Regions from separate parts of the Kitasatospora sp. NPDC059088 genome, predicted to be linked through region 1. Evidence: predicted binding sites of a transcription regulator. Region 1 holds the regulator's gene; the other holds the start of a gene.
What was found. Region 1 encodes HrcA, which represses chaperone genes, less so after heat shock. Its sites were predicted from a motif close to TTNGCACTCNGNNNNNCNGAGTGCNAA; they were not measured.
Positions count from the first base shown of each region.

Region 2: the regulator HrcA is predicted to act here: its motif matches at 2,390-2,416, upstream of groL (chaperonin GroEL).

Region 1 covers NZ_JBHYGR010000036.1:11,386-15,565, reverse strand. Annotated here, with positions in the region: gene dnaJ (molecular chaperone DnaJ) at 1-1,028, opposite strand, end outside; gene hrcA (heat-inducible transcriptional repressor HrcA) at 1,106-2,140, opposite strand; gene htpX (zinc metalloprotease HtpX) at 2,408-3,328, shown strand; gene ACFWXO_RS18230 (hypothetical protein) at 3,372-3,956, shown strand; gene ACFWXO_RS18225 (DUF3097 domain-containing protein) at 3,980-4,180, shown strand, end outside.
Region 2 covers NZ_JBHYGR010000154.1:2-4,181, forward strand. Annotated here, with positions in the region: gene ACFWXO_RS39345 (hypothetical protein) at 92-448, opposite strand; gene groL (chaperonin GroEL) at 611-2,233, opposite strand; gene ACFWXO_RS39355 (cold-shock protein) at 2,590-2,793, opposite strand; gene ACFWXO_RS39360 (MoaD/ThiS family protein) at 3,452-3,730, opposite strand; gene thrC (threonine synthase) at 3,758-4,180, opposite strand, start outside.

The sequences.
Region 1 (4,180 bases):
TCCTCCTGCTCGGGGTCGAGCTTGGTGGGCGTCTGCACCTCGACGTGCACTATCAGGTCGCCCCGGCCGCCCCCGCGCAGGTGGGTGATGCCCCGGCCGTGCAGCGGGATCGACTGGCCGGACTGGGTGCCGGGCCGGATGTCGACCTCCTCCAGCCCGTCCAGGGTCTGCAACGGCACCTGGGTGCCGAGCGAGGCCGCCGTCATCGGGATGGTGACGGTGCAGTGCAGGTCGTCCCCGCGCCGCTGGAAGACCGTGTGGGTGGTCTCGGCGATCTCGACGTACAGGTCGCCGGCCGGGCCGCCGCCGGGGCCGACCTCGCCCTCGCCGGCCAGCTGGATCCGGGTGCCGTTGTCCACGCCGGCCGGGATCTTCACGGTCAGGGTGCGGCGGGCCCGCACCCGGCCGTCGCCCGCGCACTCGGGGCACGGGGTCGGCACCACGGTGCCGAAGCCCTGGCACTGCGGGCACGGGCGGGAGGTCATGACCTGGCCCAGGAAGGAGCGGGTGACCTGGGAGACCTCGCCCTTGCCGCGGCACATGTCGCAGGTCTGGGCCGAGGTGCCGGGGGCCGCGCCCTCGCCGCTGCAGGTGGTGCAGGTGACGGCGGTGTCGACCTGGAGTTCCTTGGTGGTGCCGAAGGCGGCCTCCTCCAGGGTGATCTCCAGCCGGATCATGGCGTCCTGGCCCCGGCGGGTGCGCGAGCGCGGGCCGCGCTGGCCGGCCGCGGCGCCGAAGAAGGCGTCCATGATGTCGGAGAAGCCGAAGCCCGCCGCGCCGGCGCCGAAGCCGCCCGCGCCACCGCCGCCCGGCGACAGCGGGTCACCGCCCAGGTCGTAGACCTGGCGCTTCTGCGGGTCGGAGAGCACCTCGTAGGCGGCGTTGATCTCCTTGAACCGCTCCTGCGTCTTCGGGTCCGGGTTGACGTCCGGGTGCAGTTCGCGTGCCAGGCGCCGGAACGCCTTCTTGATCTCGTCCTGCCCCGCATCCCGTCGGACGCCGAGTACCGCGTAGTAGTCCGTGGCCACCAAATGCTCCGCTTGTTCCGCCTGTAGTAGTGCTGCGACTGGACGCCGCCGTTAGATTTCCAACGGTCGGCCGTGTGCTACGACTCGGCCAGGATCTGGCCCACGTACCGTGCCACCGCCCGCACCGCCCCCATTGTGCCCGGATAGTCCATCCGGGTCGGACCGATCACACCCAGCTTGGCCACACTCTCGTCGCCCGAACCGTAGCCGACCGAAACGACCGAGGTGGAATTCAGCCCTTCGTACGCGTTCTCCCGCCCGATCCGGACCGTCATCGCGGCGTCCGTGGTCTCACCCAGGAGGCGGAGCAGGACGACCTGCTCCTCCAGGGCCTCCAGCACCGGCTGGATGGTGAGCGGGAAGTCGTGCCCGAAGCGGGTCAGGTTGGCCGTGCCGGCCAGCATGATCCGCTCCTCGTTCTGCTCGGCGAGCGCCTCGAACAGCGTCGCCAGGACCGTACTGACGGTCGGCCGGTCGGCCGGCTCGAACGCCGCCGGGAGCTCCTCCAGGAGCCCCGGGACGTCCGGCAGCCGCTGGCCGGCCGCCCGGGTGTTGATCCGCGAGCGCAGGTCCGCCAGGACCGTCTCGCCGACCGTGCCCGGGCAGTCGACCATCCGCTGCTCGACCCGGCCGGTGTTGGTGATCAGCACCAGCATCACCTTGGCCGGGGCCAGCGCCACCAGCTCGATGTGCCGGACGGTGGAGCGGGTCAGCGAGGGGTACTGCACCACGGCGACCTGGCGGGTCAACTGGGCGAGCAGCCGCACCGTACGGGTGACCACGTCGTCCAGGTCGACGGCGCCGTCCAGGAAGTGCCGGATCGCCCGGCGCTCCGGGGAGCTCATCGGCTTGATCTCGGCGAGCTTGTCGACGAACAGCCGGTAGCCCTTGTCGGTGGGGATCCGCCCGGCGCTGGTGTGCGGCTGGTGGATGTACCCCTCCTCCTCCAGCGCCGCCATGTCGTTGCGCACCGTGGCCGGGGACACCCCGAGGTTGTGCCGCTCCACCAGGGCCTTGGAGCCGACCGGCTCCTCGGTGCCCACGTAGTCCTGGACGATCGCGCGCAGCACGGCGAGCTTGCGGTCGTCCAGCTGGCGGACCTCTCCGGCCATGGGGCACGCACCTCCGTCTTCGCACGTTGTCCGTCTGTGATGCTGCGAGCCGCTCCGGTGAGGACCCCGACCCTGGCACTCTGCACGCACGAGTGCCAAAACCGTACCTGCCAGTGTACGGCCCGGGTCGTACCGCAGGAACGGCCCGGCCGGGGTGATCCTGCCCGCAGTTCCGGACGGCCACCGCGACACTCCGCGTGCGCGGGTGGTGCCCCGGGGCCGTCCGGGTGGCAGCATCGAAAGCGACGGCGAACGGAGGAGCAAGCGATGTCGAGCTCGGGCCAGCACACCCGTTTCGCGCCCGACCGCGGCCTGACCAGCCGCATGGTCGGGACGATGTTCGTGATCGGGCTGTTGTACGTCGGTTTCACGGGCCTGCTGATCGCGCTGCTGCGCGGGGCCTGGCCGCTGATCGTGCTGATCTCCGGCGGGCTGTTCGTGGCCCAGTTCTGGTTCAGCGACAAGATCACCGAGCGGGCCATGGGCGCCCACCGGGTGACCGAGGAGCAGTACCCCCAGCTGCACGGCACCATCGACCGGCTCTGCGCCCTGGCCGACATGCCCAAGCCCCGCGTGGCGGTCGCCGACAGCGACATGCCGAACGCCTTCGCCACCGGCCGCAACCCGCAGAACGCCGTGGTGTGCGTCACCACCGGCCTGCTGCGCCGACTGGAACCCGAGGAGCTGGAGGGCGTCCTGGCGCACGAGCTGTCGCACGTCGCCCACCGGGACGTCGCCGTGATGACCATCGCCGGCTTCCTCGGCGTGCTCGCCGGGGCGATGACCCGGGTCGCCATGTACGGCGGGTTCATGGGCGGCAACCGCAACAGCAACGACCAGAACGCGGCCATCGCGGCGCTGATCATCCCGCTGGTGTCGATCGTGGTCTACGCGATCAGCTTCCTGCTCACCCGGCTGCTGTCCCGCTACCGCGAACTGGCCGCCGACCGGGCCGCCGCCCAGCTCACCGGCCGGCCCAGCGCCCTCGCCTCGGCGCTCACCAAGGTCACCGGGCAGATCGCCGCCATCCCCACCGAGGACCTGCGCCGGGCCCAGCCCTACAACGCCTTCTACTTCGCCCCCGCGCTGAGCGCCAAGGAGACCGCCTCCCAGCTGCTCTCCACCCACCCGACGCTGGAGAAGCGGCTGGCCCAGCTGGCCAAGATCTCCGAGCAGCTCGGCCGCTGACCCCCCTGGGCTCCGGCCCCGCCCGACTCCCGGAAGGACCGCCGTGGGATTCCTGGACGCCCTGTTCGGCCGCACCAAGCCCGTCAAGCCCGACCTCGACCAGCTGTTCGGCGTGCCGTCCGCCGCGCTCACCCTGGAGGCCGGGGCCGGGTTCCTCCCCACCGGGCTCGGCTCGGTCTGCTTCGCGGCCGTCGAGGGCGCCGCCTTCGTCCAGGTGGAGCAGCAGGTCCGGGCCCTGCTGGACGCCGACACCGAACGCGGCGGCGTCCCGGTGGAGGCCTCCAAGGACGGCTACGGCTACTCCTGGCTGCTCACCCGGCACGCCCCCGAGGAACTCCCGGAACTGGTCAACGACCTGCACGCGGTCAACAGCGAGCTGGAGGCGAACGGCTTCGGCCCGCAGCTGCTCTGCTCCCTGGTCGCCTTCCGCAACCCCCAGGGCCAGTCGCTGGCCCTGGTCTACCTCTACAAGCGCGGCACCTTCTACCCCTTCGCCCCGATGCCCGGCGGCGGCGAGCGGCGCAACAGCCCGCTGGAGCTCCAGGTCAACGCGATGCTGGGGAACGACCTGCGGCTGGAGAAGGACCTCAGCCGCTGGTTCCCGGTCTGGGGGGCGCCGGGCCTCTGACGCCCCGTCCGTAAAATCGCCCCATGCGCAGCCACCAGTACGGACCCGACCTCACCCCGCCGTGGAAGAAGCAGCAGCCCGCACCCGAGGTGCCGGCCGAGCGGGACCTGGTGGTCGAGGAGGCGGCCACCGGCTACTGCGGGGCGGTGGTGCGCTGCGAGCGGACCGCGGAGGGGTTCACCGTCACCCTGGAGGACCGCTTCGGCAAGCACCGGGTCTTCCCG
Region 2 (4,180 bases), on a different contig from region 1:
CAAGTACGTCCAGTACGAGGCCGACTCGGGCGCACGCCCAGCCGGGCGCCCAACGCCGCGCGCTGATCTGCCAAGATCCGCCGGACAGGCCCTAACCCAGCTCCCCCACCGGCGCCACCACGGCCCCCTGCTTGCCGCACACCCAGTGCGGCTCCGGCCCCAGCTCGGGCTCCACGCTCAGCGCGTGCGGGTCCCCGTCGGCCGCGCAGCCGGTGCACAGCGGCCACCGGCCGTACGCCTCCAGCAGCGCGTCCTGGACGTCCTGGGCGACCAGCCCGAGCACGTACTCGGTGCCGTCCGGCCACTGCTCCAGCCACCAGCGGCGGTGGGTGACGGCCTGTTCCACCAGCGAGACGACGGCGGCGTCCGCCACGTCCCGCGCGGTGAGGTCGGCCAGGATCCGGGCCCGGGCGTTGTGCAGGGCGGTCTCGATGTCGTCGGAAGCCATCCGTCCATTCTCCGCGGCCCGCCCGTGGCTTCAAAACGGGTCCGGGGCCGGAACTCCCCGGAGCCGGAACGCCCCGGGGCGGAAACGCCGCGGGGGCGGCCCCCCGAAGGGAACCGCCCACGCGGACGAGGATCAGCCGATCCGATCGGAGTCCGATCAGGATCAGAAGTCCATGTCACCGCCCGGCATGCCGCCGCCGGCGGCCGCGGCGGCCTTCTCCGGCTTGTCGGCGATGACGGCCTCGGTGGTGAGGAACAGCGCCGCGATGGAGGCGGCGTTCTGCAGCGCGGAGCGGGTGACCTTGGCCGGGTCGATGATGCCCGCGGCGACCAGGTCGACGTACTCGTTGGTGGCGGCGTTCAGGCCGTGACCGGCGGGGAGGTTGCGCACCTTCTCCACCACGACGCCACCCTCCAGGCCGGCGTTGGTCGCGATCTGCTTGATCGGGGCCTCCAGCGCGACCTTGACGATGTTGGCACCGGTGGCCTCGTCGCCCTCCAGCTCCAGCTTGTCGAAGGCGACACCGGCCTGCAGCAGCGCGACGCCACCACCGGCGACGATGCCCTCCTCGACGGCGGCCTTGGCGTTGCGGACGGCGTCCTCGATGCGGTGCTTGCGCTCCTTGAGCTCCACCTCGGTGGCCGCGCCGGCCTTGATGACGGCCACGCCGCCGGCCAGCTTGGCGAGGCGCTCCTGGAGCTTCTCGCGGTCGTAGTCCGAGTCGCTGTTCTCGATCTCGGCGCGGATCTGGTTCACGCGGCCGGCGACCTGGTCGCTGTCGCCGCCACCGTCGACGATGGTGGTCTCGTCCTTGGTGATGACCACCTTGCGGGCGGTGCCCAGCAGGTCGATGCCGGCGTTCTCCAGCTTGAGGCCGACCTCCTCGGAGATCACGGTGCCACCGGTGAGGATGGCGATGTCGCCGAGCATGGCCTTGCGGCGGTCGCCGAAGCCCGGGGCCTTGACGGCGACGGACTTGAAGGTGCCGCGGATCTTGTTCACGACCAGGGTCGACAGGGCCTCGCCCTCGACGTCCTCGGCGATGATGACGAGCGGCTTGCCGCTCTGCATGACCTTCTCCAGCAGCGGGAGCAGGTCCTTGACCGAGCCGATCTTGGAGTTGGCGATGAGGATGTACGGGTCCTCGAACGTCGCCTCCATGCGCTCCAGGTCGGTGGCGAAGTAGGCGGAGATGTAGCCCTTGTCGAAGCGCATGCCCTCGGTGAGCTCGAGCTCCAGACCGAAGGTGTTGCTCTCCTCGACGGTGATGACGCCTTCCTTGCCGACCTTGTCCATGGCCTCGGCGATGAGCTCGCCGATCTGGGTGTCAGCGGCGGAGATGGAGGCGGTGGAGGCGATCTGCTCCTTGGTCTCCACGTCCTTGGCCTGGGCCAGCAGCTGGTCCGAGACGGCGGCGACGGCCTTCTCGATACCGCGCTTGAGGGCCATCGGGTTGGCGCCGGCGGCGACGTTGCGCAGACCCTCGCGAACCAGGGCCTGGGCGAGCACGGTGGCGGTGGTGGTGCCGTCACCCGCGACGTCGTCCGTCTTCTTGGCGACCTCCTTGACGAGCTCCGCGCCGATCTTCTCGTAGGGGTCCTCGAGCTCGATCTCCTTGGCGATGGAGACACCGTCGTTGGTGATCGTGGGGGCGCCCCACTTCTTCTCCAGCACGACGTTGCGGCCCTTGGGGCCGAGCGTGACCTTCACCGCGTCGGCGAGCTGGTTCATGCCACGCTCAAGGCCGCGGCGAGCTTCCTCATCAAAGGCGATGATCTTGGCCATCAGAAGTGGTCCTCCGGGACACGGTCGACTGCTCGGACCAAGGGGTGCCCGCGACGGACGGCCCTGGTGTGCGGAGGTCCATTCCCCTGCCGCTCCCGGGGGCCTCACCGACCCGGTCCGCTGTCACTCTCACACTGTGAGTGCTAACGCCAATGATTAGCACTCCGGGTGGTCGAGTGCAAGCCCCACGGCCGACCCGCGAGCCGCCGCCCACCTCCGCCCGCCCCCGCCCGGCACCCCGGACGGCCCGGCGCGGGAACGCGAACGGGCCCGTACGACGCGTGTCGTACGGGCCCGTCGAGAAGCGAGTGGTCACCAGCCGTGGGCCGCGCCGAGCTCCTGGGTTCCGGAAGAGGTCAGACCGCCGCGCGGACCATGTCCGCCTGCGGGCCCTTCTGTCCCTGGGAGATCTCGAACTCGACCCGCTGGCCCTCCTCGAGGGTGCGGTAGCCGTCCATCTGGATCGCGCTGTAGTGGACGAAGACGTCCGCACCACCGTCGACCGCGATGAAGCCGTAGCCCTTCTCCGCGTTGAACCACTTGACGGTGCCCTGAGCCATTCCGAACTCCCCTAGTGCTGTGCTGGCCCTTCACGGGCCAGCAGGTCGCGGGCCCGGGTCTGGTTTGAAGGCCGGCCCGGGGAACCCCCCCTGGACGCAGCCGTGCACGCCGCAATCCTCCGCACGGGGGCGCCGGACGGCTTCCGTGAGCGGTTGATTACGTCGACCGCCGCTGAATGTATCCGGATCGACGCCCTCTGCAACAGGGTCCGCCGCCGGGAATTCCGCAGCCCCGTCGAGAGACAAGAGCGAACAAACCGGGAGGAAATCGGCAATTAGCGCCGGACATAGCGGACGAATTACTCAAATGCCTGCAGGAATTCTGACATCTGCCTGACATGTTTCACCGCCCGGGCCCCGGGCCGGTCTCAGCGCCCGGACGGGCTCCGGCGAAGCACCCACCGCCGGAAGGGGAAGCCCTGTTCCCAGCAGAGCCACACTCTACTCCGACTCGGACCGAAAATATTCCCACCGAAATGCCGACGGCCGTCCGCCGCCGCCCGCGCGCCGCGCACGAGAAACGCGCGCGCCGGCCCCGCGCGCAACGCGGCCACCCCCCCCTCCCAACAAAAATACCCCCCCACTCAGGCCGGCCGCGCGGCGGGCGGTCGTGCGGGGTTAACCCGCCCCGGCCCCACGGCCGGGAAGCGGGAACGGCTCAGCAGCCGCCGGCCACCGCCGGAATGATCGAAACGCTCGCACCGTCCGCGATCCCGGTCGCCAGGCCCTCGGCGAACCGCACGTCGTCGTCGTTCACGTACACGTTGACGAAGCGGCGCAGCTTGCCGGTGTCGTCCAGGATCCGGGCCGCGATGCCCGCGTGGTTGCGCTCCAGGTCGGCGATGACCTCGCCCAGGGTGGCCCCCTCGGCGGGCACCTCGGCCGCACCGCCGGTGTAGGTGCGCAGGATGGTGGGGATGCGGACGTTGGCGCTCATGACTCTCCTAGCGGGGTGGGGGGTGGATCAGACGGACGCGAGGCCGGCGGCGTGGAAGGAGTCCAGCGTCGGGCGGATGACGGCGGTCATGCCCGCCTCGGAGACGGCGTCCAGCGTCTTCAGGCCGTCCCCGGTGTTGATCGCGACGGTCTCCTTGGACGGGTCCAGCTGACCGGTCTCCACGAGCTTCTTCAGCACACCGACGGTCACCCCGCCCGCGGTCTCCGCGAAGATCCCCTCGGTCCGGGCCAGCAGCCGGATCGCCGCCACCACCTCCGCGTCCGTGACGTCCTCCACCGCGCCGCCGGTCCGGCGGGCGATGTCCAGCACGTACGGGCCGTCCGCCGGGTTGCCGATCGCCAGCGACTTGGCGATGGTGTCCGGCTTCACCGGCCTGATCACGTCCCGGCCGGCCTTGAACGCCGCCGACACCGGCGAGCAGCCCTCCGC